DNA from 3 places in the Vibrio sp. 811 genome. Region 1 is predicted to be linked to each of the others. Evidence: predicted binding sites of a transcription regulator. Region 1 holds the regulator's gene; each other region holds the start of a gene.
The links. Region 1 encodes PurR, which represses purine synthesis genes. Its sites were predicted from a motif close to TNANGNAAACGTTTNCNTNA; they were not measured.
Positions count from the first base shown of each region.

Region 2: R7Q46_RS07620 (NupC/NupG family nucleoside CNT transporter) is a predicted target of PurR. The motif match lies at 2,055-2,074, and genes of this name have one in related genera.
Region 3: purL (phosphoribosylformylglycinamidine synthase) is a predicted target of PurR. The motif match lies at 2,023-2,042, and genes of this name have one in related genera.

Region 1 is NZ_JAWOUB010000002.1:580,824-584,080, reverse strand. Features, by position in the region: gene R7Q46_RS06450 (TVP38/TMEM64 family protein) at 1-67, opposite strand, end outside; gene R7Q46_RS06445 (TfoX/Sxy family DNA transformation protein) at 182-772, opposite strand; cyclic di-GMP riboswitch class I at 889-978, opposite strand; gene purR (HTH-type transcriptional repressor PurR) at 1,266-2,270, opposite strand; gene torD (molecular chaperone TorD) at 2,739-3,257, opposite strand, start outside.
Region 2 is NZ_JAWOUB010000003.1:163,673-166,929, forward strand. Features, by position in the region: gene deoC (deoxyribose-phosphate aldolase) at 1-23, opposite strand, end outside; gene R7Q46_RS07615 (hypothetical protein) at 114-248, shown strand; gene R7Q46_RS07620 (NupC/NupG family nucleoside CNT transporter) at 607-1,890, opposite strand; gene R7Q46_RS07625 (TatD family hydrolase) at 2,095-2,868, opposite strand; gene R7Q46_RS07630 (DUF5363 family protein) at 2,855-3,052, opposite strand; gene prfC (peptide chain release factor 3) at 3,148-3,257, opposite strand, start outside.
Region 3 is NZ_JAWOUB010000025.1:14,942-18,198, forward strand. Features, by position in the region: gene mltF (membrane-bound lytic murein transglycosylase MltF) at 307-1,884, opposite strand; gene purL (phosphoribosylformylglycinamidine synthase) at 2,184-3,257, shown strand, end outside.

The DNA of each region.
Region 1 (3,257 bases):
CAAAGTTAATACCTAAAAAGACGATAGCCGCTAGTAGGATGAGACCTAATATCAGTTTCTTATTCATAATTTTGATTCCAATTTGGGATATATGTAATAAGACAGTAGGAAAACCGAAAAAATTTCACAAAAAAACCGCAGATTAGACTGCGGTTTTACAAGATAGTTTTTAGGCCGACTTTTATTGGAGGGCGTTCATCAACTCATCTCGGCGAGCTTGAGGTACTACACTCCAATGAGTGCCGTTGATAGCACCTTCTAGTGCCCATAGCAACTCAATGTTGACGGTTGCAGAGTGCGTATCTCTTATCGCTTTATAGGCGTTAAGCGCACCTTCCTCTTCAAGCTTCTCTACGGATTCGATGCCGGCTTTTTTTAGCATGCGCTCGGTAGCCAGTCGTAAGTTAGGCAAATCTTTCAAACGGTTAGGCTTTGTACTTGCTTGCTGTTCTTTCTCAAGCTTTGCCTTTTTCAATGATTGATTCGCTACTTCGATTAAGCGTTCGCTTGATTCCCATAAATCGCTGGAAATAGCGTAGTACTTTGTAACGACTGGAAAGCCACGTTTTTTATAAACGTAAGGCTTTAGCCCTTGTTTCTCGAAGTCAGATGAAGTTTTTTGGTCTGCTCTGATATGAAGCTGATTGTTTACCACTAGTGCAAACATTGTTTCATCAGCGAATAGTCCGAAGCCACCAAACATTGAGCGCGACTTGATATTACCAAGTGCCTCAAATAGCTTCATAGAGTCTTTGAGTATCGGTTTATCCATGTTTTGTTATCTCGGTGTAATTAATATTACGCCACCAAAAGTCAGGTCCGAGAGAGTAGCAAACATGCGTAAAAACAATGTCATTACAGAGTAAAGTCATTGCTTACACACTTGCCATCGGTAACCCCGCTACCTTCCATATCGTAATATGGTTCAGGCCGGAGGCTTTGCGTCCCACTCTTTCGAATGGTTTGCCCTGTGCGTGACACAATGAGCATACTTCTTATATTGAATTAACATCACGGTTTAGCGTTAAAAGTGTGATTTCGGTTCAATAAAAATGATAGATTGAATGCTCTATTTTGCATATGGAAAGGTGCAAATTGGCCTTTGAAAAGGAGTTCTTAATATATATTACATTTATATAAAACAGGGAGTTAACGTTAGTCAATTGTTATTAGAGCTGTGTGAAGTATTAGAGAACACTTAATTTTCCCAAAAAAATAAGCGCCCCTGTAGAGCGCTTATTTAACACGGTTAAATACAGTGAAATTTAGTTCATTTTTTTCACAGTATTTCGAATTACAAGCTCAGGTTGCATTTCGAAAATTCGTTTTTCGTGTTCTTTATCTTTGATACGCTCAAGTAGAATTTCGAATGCATTTTTACCAACACGACGTTTAGGTTGGTGGATAGTCGTTAGCGGTGGAGAGAAGTATTCCGCAAGCTCGATGTTGTCGTAGCCGATCACTGAAATATCTTCAGGAATTTTGATCCCGTTTTGTTGCAAGCGGCTCATTAGGCCTAGAGCCATTGTGTCGTTAAAACAGAATACCGCCGTCGGGCGCTTGTCCATTGCGGTAATTTTATCTGCAACTAATACGGCCGTATCACATTCAAAGTTACCTTCAAGGATCCAGTCTTCATTTACAGCTAGGTTCGCTTCACTCATTGCGCGACGGAAACCTGCAATGCGCTCTTGGCAAGCAAGCTTTTCAAAATGACCGCTTAGACAAGCGATATCCGTATGACCATTGTCAATCAGATGTTTGGTTGCAATGTAGCCACCTTCTTCTGAGTTATCCATGATCTTGTCTGCTTGTGAGCTCTCTGGGCCCCAATCCATGACCACTTTAGGAATGTCCGCATGACGGTCAAGCATCTCTTTTAGTTCTTCGGTTAAGTCAGAACACATCACTAGGATGCCATCAACGCGCTTTTCAGCCAGCATACGAATGTAATCGCGTTGTTTTTCGTAAATCCCGCCTGTGTTACATAAAATCAGAGTATAGCCTTGGCGGTAACAGTAGCTCTCAACGCCATCAATCACTTCTGAGAAAAATAGGTTAGTTGATTGAGTTACTAACATGCCAATCGTACGAGTTGAGTTGCATTTTAGGCTGCGTGCAACGGCACTTGGCGCGTAATTCAGCTCGTCAACGGCTTTCATTACTTTTTCTTGCGTTGCTTCTGCAACGAAACGCGTTTTATTGATAACGTGCGAAACTGTCGTAGTGGAAACGCCGGCTAAGCGAGCAACGTCTTTTATCGTGGCCATAAATGGTGTCCTGTATCGAGCTACTGAAATATGTCGTATTGGATGTACCTGATGCTCTAATGGTTTCACACCTAGCAATATAAAATTGGCGCTAAGTGTCTCGGCAGCGGTTGATCCAAGTGCGACAAAAGGGTGCGTAGCAGCATCGGTCGATGAATTTTATCTTTTTTCTATCTGATGAGAAATTGCCATCAACCTGTTAAGAAAACACAAAAACCGCTATATTTCAGCGGTTTACATATAAATCATATTTAATCGTTTGCGCTCACATTTTAGCCCTATGTGGACTGACTAGCAATGTTTTCAGCAAGAGATTTGTGTATTTGAAGTCACATTTTGACTGCTAAATAACCAAGCGTCTTTGCGCTAAGTTAAGGCAAACGAATATTATACCCAAGTTACTTACAATTGGTCACTTTCAGGCATACAGGAAGCCCGATAGGCAGGCTCCCTAAAAATAGGCGGCAATTATTCACCAAGAACGTAGGCGCTGTCTAGTTTACAAAATGCAACTAATAGTTTCGCGACACTCGAGTAAAATCCAAATTCGTCGAATTGTTTACATTTGTCTGAAAACTGAGGTAACCAAGACATCAATTGTTGCTGGATAAAGTCGTTTTGTTTAACGAAGGCTTCTTCCATGTGTTTTTCTTGTTCAAGCTCGTTTGAGCGGATAATCATGTTCCCGAGAAAGTCGAGCTCAACGGCTAAGTGATCCGCAGGTTCCTTTAGGTTTTCGTCTACTTGAACGCCAAATTCAGTCATCAACTTTTCCATTTCCTCAGCTGGCTTGTCATTCAGTAAACCTGATTCACCAATGTACATGGATGCGTAAGGAAGAGCGCCGTATTTTTCTGTCTTCAAAAACAGTTCACAAAAGTCAGCTGCAAGCTCTAGTTGTGCATCTTCACGATCTTGTAACCGATTCAGCGCATCAACTAGGCTATCAACGGCTGGTTTTAGCGACTCATTTTCACCTAAACCTGC
Region 2 (3,257 bases), on a different contig from region 1:
GCTGCTGCTTTTAAATCGCTCATTTCTATCTCCGATCAATATTCAAAAAATTCACTACTCAGCCTTACATCACGTCTTTAACTATAATCAACAAGTCGAGACAATGTGAGTAAATGGCTAAACAGTCTATTAATGAACGGACTTGGTTCCCTGAAGACTCGGCATATACAGCGAAAATTTATCATATGCCAATTGCTATCCTTGTCACCGCACAGTACCAGTTTGGCCTATGGCACAACAATCTATGATTGCGGTGTCTTTAATATCACATCACAAAGCAAAACGCCTATTAGATCTGATATTGCAGGGCAATTCATTTGCCCATCGATTATGTAATATTCATTACGTGATTAAGAATCAAGCTTAACCACTATCCTGTGATTAATACATTATAGAGTTTCACCGCAAAACTGTAGCACCAAATAGAGCGCAAACGGTTTGTATCTCAAAATTTCCTAGCCCCTATTCCATTGACTGCGTAATACCTCGACTAAGGCAAACACCCGATGAAATTTTGGAGCCCGAAAAACGAAAAATGCCCCGCAGCAATCTCTTGCTACAGGGCATGATGTAAAACGGCGTCTATATATTAAGAACCGATTCTAATTATAGTGCTGCAAGGCTTAAGCAGAAGCCTGCAATTGTCGCTGCCATAAGGTTAGACAACGTACCTGCAAGAACTGCTTTAACACCCATGCGAGCGATGTCACTACGACGGTTTGGTGCAAGGCTACCTAGACCACCAAGTAGAATCGCGATAGAAGAAAGGTTCGCGAAACCACATAGTGCGAATGAGATGATAGCTGTTGTCTTCTCAGACATTACTTCACCAGTTGCCGCGATTACTTGAGCGTTTTCACCTAGGTATGGTGTGAAGTTCAAGTAAGCAACGAATTCGTTCACTACGATTTTCTGACCGATGAATGAACCAGCTGTTACAGCTTCTGCCCATGGAACACCGATTAGGAATGCTAGTGGAGAGAACGCGTAACCTAGGATTAGCTCTAGTGTTAGTTCTGGCATGCCGAACCAACCACCGATGCCACCTAGCATACCGTTGATTAGCGCGATTAGACCAACGAATGCGATTAGCATTGCACCTACGTTAAGCGCAAGTTGTAGACCAGAAGCCGCACCGCCCGCAGCTGCGTCGATTACGTTAACTGGTTTGTCGTCACCGCCGTCCATCGCTTCTTCGATACTTTCGTGAGGCTGGTCAGTCTCAGGGTGAAGGATTTTAGCGAACAGTAGACCACCTGGTGCTGCCATGAATGATGCCGCAACTAGGTACTCTAGTGGAACACCCATAGATGCGTAACCAGCTAGTACACCACCAGCAACAGAAGCTAGACCACCACACATTACCGCGAATAGCTCTGATTGAGTCATTTTTGGAACGAATGGACGAACAACTAGAGGTGCCTCAGTTTGACCTACGAAAATGTTAGCTGCTGCTGACATTGATTCCGCACGCGAAGTGCCTAGCGCTTTTTGTAGTGCGCCACCAAGAATCTTGATAACCCATTGCATAACGCCAATGTAGTAAAGAACTGAAATCAGTGCAGAGAAGAAGATCAGTGTAGGAAGAACACGGAATGCGAAGATGAAACCGCCGCCGCCGAATACTTCGAACATCTTGTCAGAAACAAGACCACCGAACAGGAATGATGAACCATCGTTACCGTAGTTGATAACGTTAGAAACACCTGAAGAGAAACCGTTTAGTAGATCACGGCCCCAAGGTACATACAGAACAAATGCACCTAATGCGAATTGGATAGCGAATGCGCCACCCACAGTTCTAAAGTTGATAGCTTTTCGGTTGTTAGAAAATGCCACTGCAATCGCAAGAAGCACTACCATACCGATTAGGCTCATAAACAGGCTCATAGTTTATGACTTCCTTATAAGTTATTTATTGGCGTGTTACAAAATGGAGCTATAAAGCGGGGGCAATTATACTCATGCAGAATCAATTAAAGTAATGCCAGCCTCACACTTTCCTATAAGATTCATGATTGATTCAACCAGCTTTGTGAGTTAATTCACAATAAGCAGGAAAACGTTTTCGATTTCAAACCACATCTTTAGATTTTATTCACATATCGAGAAAGCAAAATTGCTATTTTTCCACAGTTGAGAGGCAATCGATTGCTTTCGGCCGTTATGCAACTCTACGAGCTCATTAAAGACGTGAATGAGTTTGGCTGGGTGATTTGACTCCCCTTGATATCCAAGTATAGGCATATCTGGTGCGTCTGTTTCGATTACTAGGTTTTCGAGTGGTAATTTTTGAATTGCGTCGCGTGTTTTCTTGGCTCTTGGGTAGGTAATCGTTCCTCCTACACCGATAAAAAAACCTAATTTGACCCACTCCATGGCTTGCTGATAACTCCCAGAAAAAGCGTGTAGCACACCACCTCTAGGGAGATTCGCCGCTTTCACCATTTGAATGAGGCGATTGTGCGCTTTTCGGCTATGTAAAATAACTGGGAGTTCGAAGCGTCTAGCCAGCTCAAATTGAACTTCAAGTATCTTTTCTTGCAACTGTGGATCAACATCAATGGCAAAATCTAAACCACACTCTCCTATTGCCACGCACTGCTGCCCTTTTTGATTTAGATAGCCTTCTAGCTCTGTAAGGTTCTGCTCAACGTTATCTTCAAGAAAATACGGATGAAAGCCGAGCGCATAATACAAATTGGTATGTTGCTCTGCCAAAGTTTGAATACGAGCCCAGTTTTGCGGACCGACGGAAGGAATCAAAATTCTTGCGACGCCTTGCGTTTGAGCAAGCTCAAGTTGATGCGCAAAGTCATCTTGAAACACATCAAAATCAAAGTGGCAGTGCGTATCAAAGAGCTTCATCTTGACGCTTTTTATCTGTATCTGCGGGCAGAAAACCAGAGGATGGTTGGGCTTCACTCTTCTCTTTAGTTTGATGGGCAGGGTCTTTTCGATATGGGACACAACTGCGTTTCTGATCGGGAGTTAGCCCCATCTCTTTACACCAGTTGTCGTAACGCTTTAGCCCACGTTTAAACCAATTCATATCTTATCCTTATATAAAAACGCCCTTGGCTAAGTTTATAGCCAAGGGCGTTTTAAAATCTAGTTTGCGTTACGGCTTACCCTAACCGCGCCAAATTAGTGCTCACGCGTCGCACGGAAATCAACGTCAGGGAAACGCTCTTTCGCTAAGTTTAAGTTAACCATTGTTGGAGCGATATACGTTAGGTTATCACCACCATCCAATG
Region 3 (3,257 bases), on a different contig from region 1:
TTTGACTTCTGCATTGCACAGAGCCAGCAAACAATTTCAATACGATGCTTAATAATAGGAGTGACGTTATTTCGGCAGAGTGTAGCCGAAAGCGCCGCTTCATCAAGTGAGCTAAACCATGTGGTTGTAAAGTAATCTGTTACAAAGCAATCAGTTTTACTAACGATGAAGAAAAGGCGACCAACCAAAGGAATGGTTGAGTGTGGTTGGTGTCACTCAGAATATTGGAGTCTAGATAAGTTTTCGTTAGGACTCAACAAAAATGACGAGCTTTATAGGCTCGTCATTTTTTAGTTTACCGCGGGTTTATTCTTCAATGCTTTCTTGTTCGGTGTCTTCTTCAACCGTGACGTCAGAAGCGCCAGAGACTTGTTCTACGACGGTCTCTACTGCGCCCGATATCAAAATGTCGGGGTTGAGCGGCGGAATCACTTGCAAGTCATCGCTATTCTCATCAATCGCTGGCTGTTGGCTGACATGACCAATGATGGATTGGTAATAACGTCGAATATTTTCTACGTAATTACGCGCTTCATCGCCTCTGGCGTACCCATAGCGAGTTTGACTGTAATAGCGCTTCTGACGCAGTAAAGGCAGCCTGTCTTTTACATCCGCCCAAGCGTTCGGATCGCCACCTTGTGCTTTGGTGAGTCGTCGTGCGTCCATCATGTGGCCGTAACCAATATTGTATGAAGCTAACGCAAACCATATTTTTTCATGCTCGTTAATGCTATCAGGCACGCGACTTACAATACGGCGTAAGTACTCGACACCACCACGAACAGATTGCTCAGGGTCCAAACGGTTAGTCACCCCGACGCTTTTCGCCGTTGGCAGAGTCAGCATCATCATCCCCCTAACACCCGTTGGCGATTTTGCTGTTGGTTTCCAGTGTGACTCTTGATAAGCCAATGCTGCAATTAAGCGCCAGTCGAACTCTTCGCTGTACTTTTGGAATAAAGGTGCCCACTTAGGCAATTTGTCATCCAGAGCTCGAATGAATGCGCGAGTATCAACGTAATCAAATGCTTCAATATGACCAATGTACTTTTCTTCGAGGGTGGACAGTTCTCCTGATTGTTTGATGTTACCGAAAAACTCTATCAGCATCGCATACAAACTTTCGTCTTCAGAACGTCGAGTAAACCAAGATACTGGTTGATCTTCTGTAAGTTCAAACGCGAGCGCAAGATCGGGGTAAAGGCGTTGAGCAAGGGAAAGTTCCACCGAATCAGTCACAGTAAAACGTAACTCACCCGTCGATACGTATTTGAGTAAGTCTCTCGTGTCAGCATCACCAACAATTTCAAACTGAAGTTCTGGATACTGCTTCTTTAACGCTGTTAGGGTCGGAACATATTGCGATTGTTCAACGATCTTTAATGTTTGAGCGCCTGCATTTGTATCTTCGTCGGACTCGTCGTCTTTCGAGGCTTGGTATTCAATGAGTTGTTCGATATCACGTGGTCGAAGTTGCCCTTTTTTATATACCACTTGTTGGCTTACATAATAATAGGCAGGGCCTGGTCTAAATCGTTTGACTGCTTGTGACGTTTGATTTAAACCCGTAGCGATGATATCGATATCTCCTTTCTTAAGAGCAGGAAAAAGCTCAGCCTGGCGAAAGGCTGGTTTAATCTCGAGTTTGACGCCGAGCTGTTCCGCAAACTGACGCGCCAATTCGTAATCCAACCCTGCGGGACCATCGGGACCTATGTAGTAGGAAAGCTGATTGTTTAGCGTGCCAACACGAAGCACACCACGTTCTTGAATTTTTTCAAATTCACTTTTGGGCTCCGACTCAATCTGGCAAGCTGAGAGCAAAAGAACAGAAACTAAAATTAGAGCACTGCGCTTGAGCCGGTTGAAGTGACTTATTTGCATTAATAGGTACATCTTGGAAAATTTCTATTTGCCTTTATATCAAAGCGAGCTCATGGGGCAAAGTGAATCACACACTTATAACGTGACATTGTGTGTTTTATCGACATTTTAGTTGTAATTCAAATTTGACAAAAAAAATGACGCAAACGGTTGCTTTTGGTGTTACATCACAAAAACAATTACTATATAATGCGCTCGCAATGACGAGGTGGAATCGGCATAGGTTCGACAGGGCTTATTTTAAGTGTCTGAATTTATTCCAATATCACCTTAATCAATTGCATAAGAGACCTAAGCACATGAGAATTTTGCGTGGCTCCCCAGCTCTTTCTGAGTTTCGTGTTAATAAACTACTGGAACTTTGTCGTGAACAAGATCTGCCTGTAACTAGCATTTATGCCGAGTTTATGCACTTTGCCGATCTAAAGTCAGACCTTGATGACCAAGAGTTAGAAAAACTTGAAAAGTTACTAACTTACGGCCCAACCATCGAAGAGCATGAGCCTGAAGGTCTTCTACTTCTTGTCACGCCTCGTCCTGGCACTATCTCGCCTTGGTCTTCTAAATCTACCGATATCGCTGTTAACTGTGGTCTGGATAAAGTGAAACGTCTAGAGCGTGGTACGGCTTATTATGTCGAATCTTCAGTTGTTCTATCAGAAGCTCAAGCTGACGCTGTTAAAGCGTTAATTCACGACCGCATGATGGAAACAGTATTCACAGCATTTGAAGCCGCATCAGCATTATTTACTGTTGCAGAGCCTAAGCCTGTCGCACATGTTGATATCTTAGCTGGCGGTCGTCTTGCGCTTGAAGAGGCAAACGTTTCCCTTGGCTTGGCACTCGCAGAAGATGAAATTGATTACTTGGTAGAGAACTTTACTAAGCTTGGGCGTAACCCAAACGACATTGAATTGATGATGTTTGCTCAGGCGAACTCAGAGCATTGTCGCCACAAAATTTTTAACGCAGATTGGACTATCGACGGGGTAGATCAACCTAAGTCTTTGTTCAAAATGATCAAAAACACTTTTGAAACGACACCTGACTATGTGCTGTCTGCATACAAAGACAACGCAGCCGTTATGACAGGTTCTAAAGCGGGGCGTTTCTTCCCTGACCCTAAATCTCGTCAATACACGTACCACCATGAAGATACGCACATCTTGATGAAGGTAGAAACGCACAACCACCCAACGGCAATCTCTCCATGGCCGGGCGCATCGACTGGCTCAGGCGGTGAAATCCGTGACGAAGGCGCGACGGGTATCGGCGGTAAGCCAAAAGCGGGTCTGGTTGGTTTTACAACCTCTAACTTACGTATTCCTGGTTTTGAACAGCCATGGGAAACCGACTTCGGCAAGCCGGGTCGT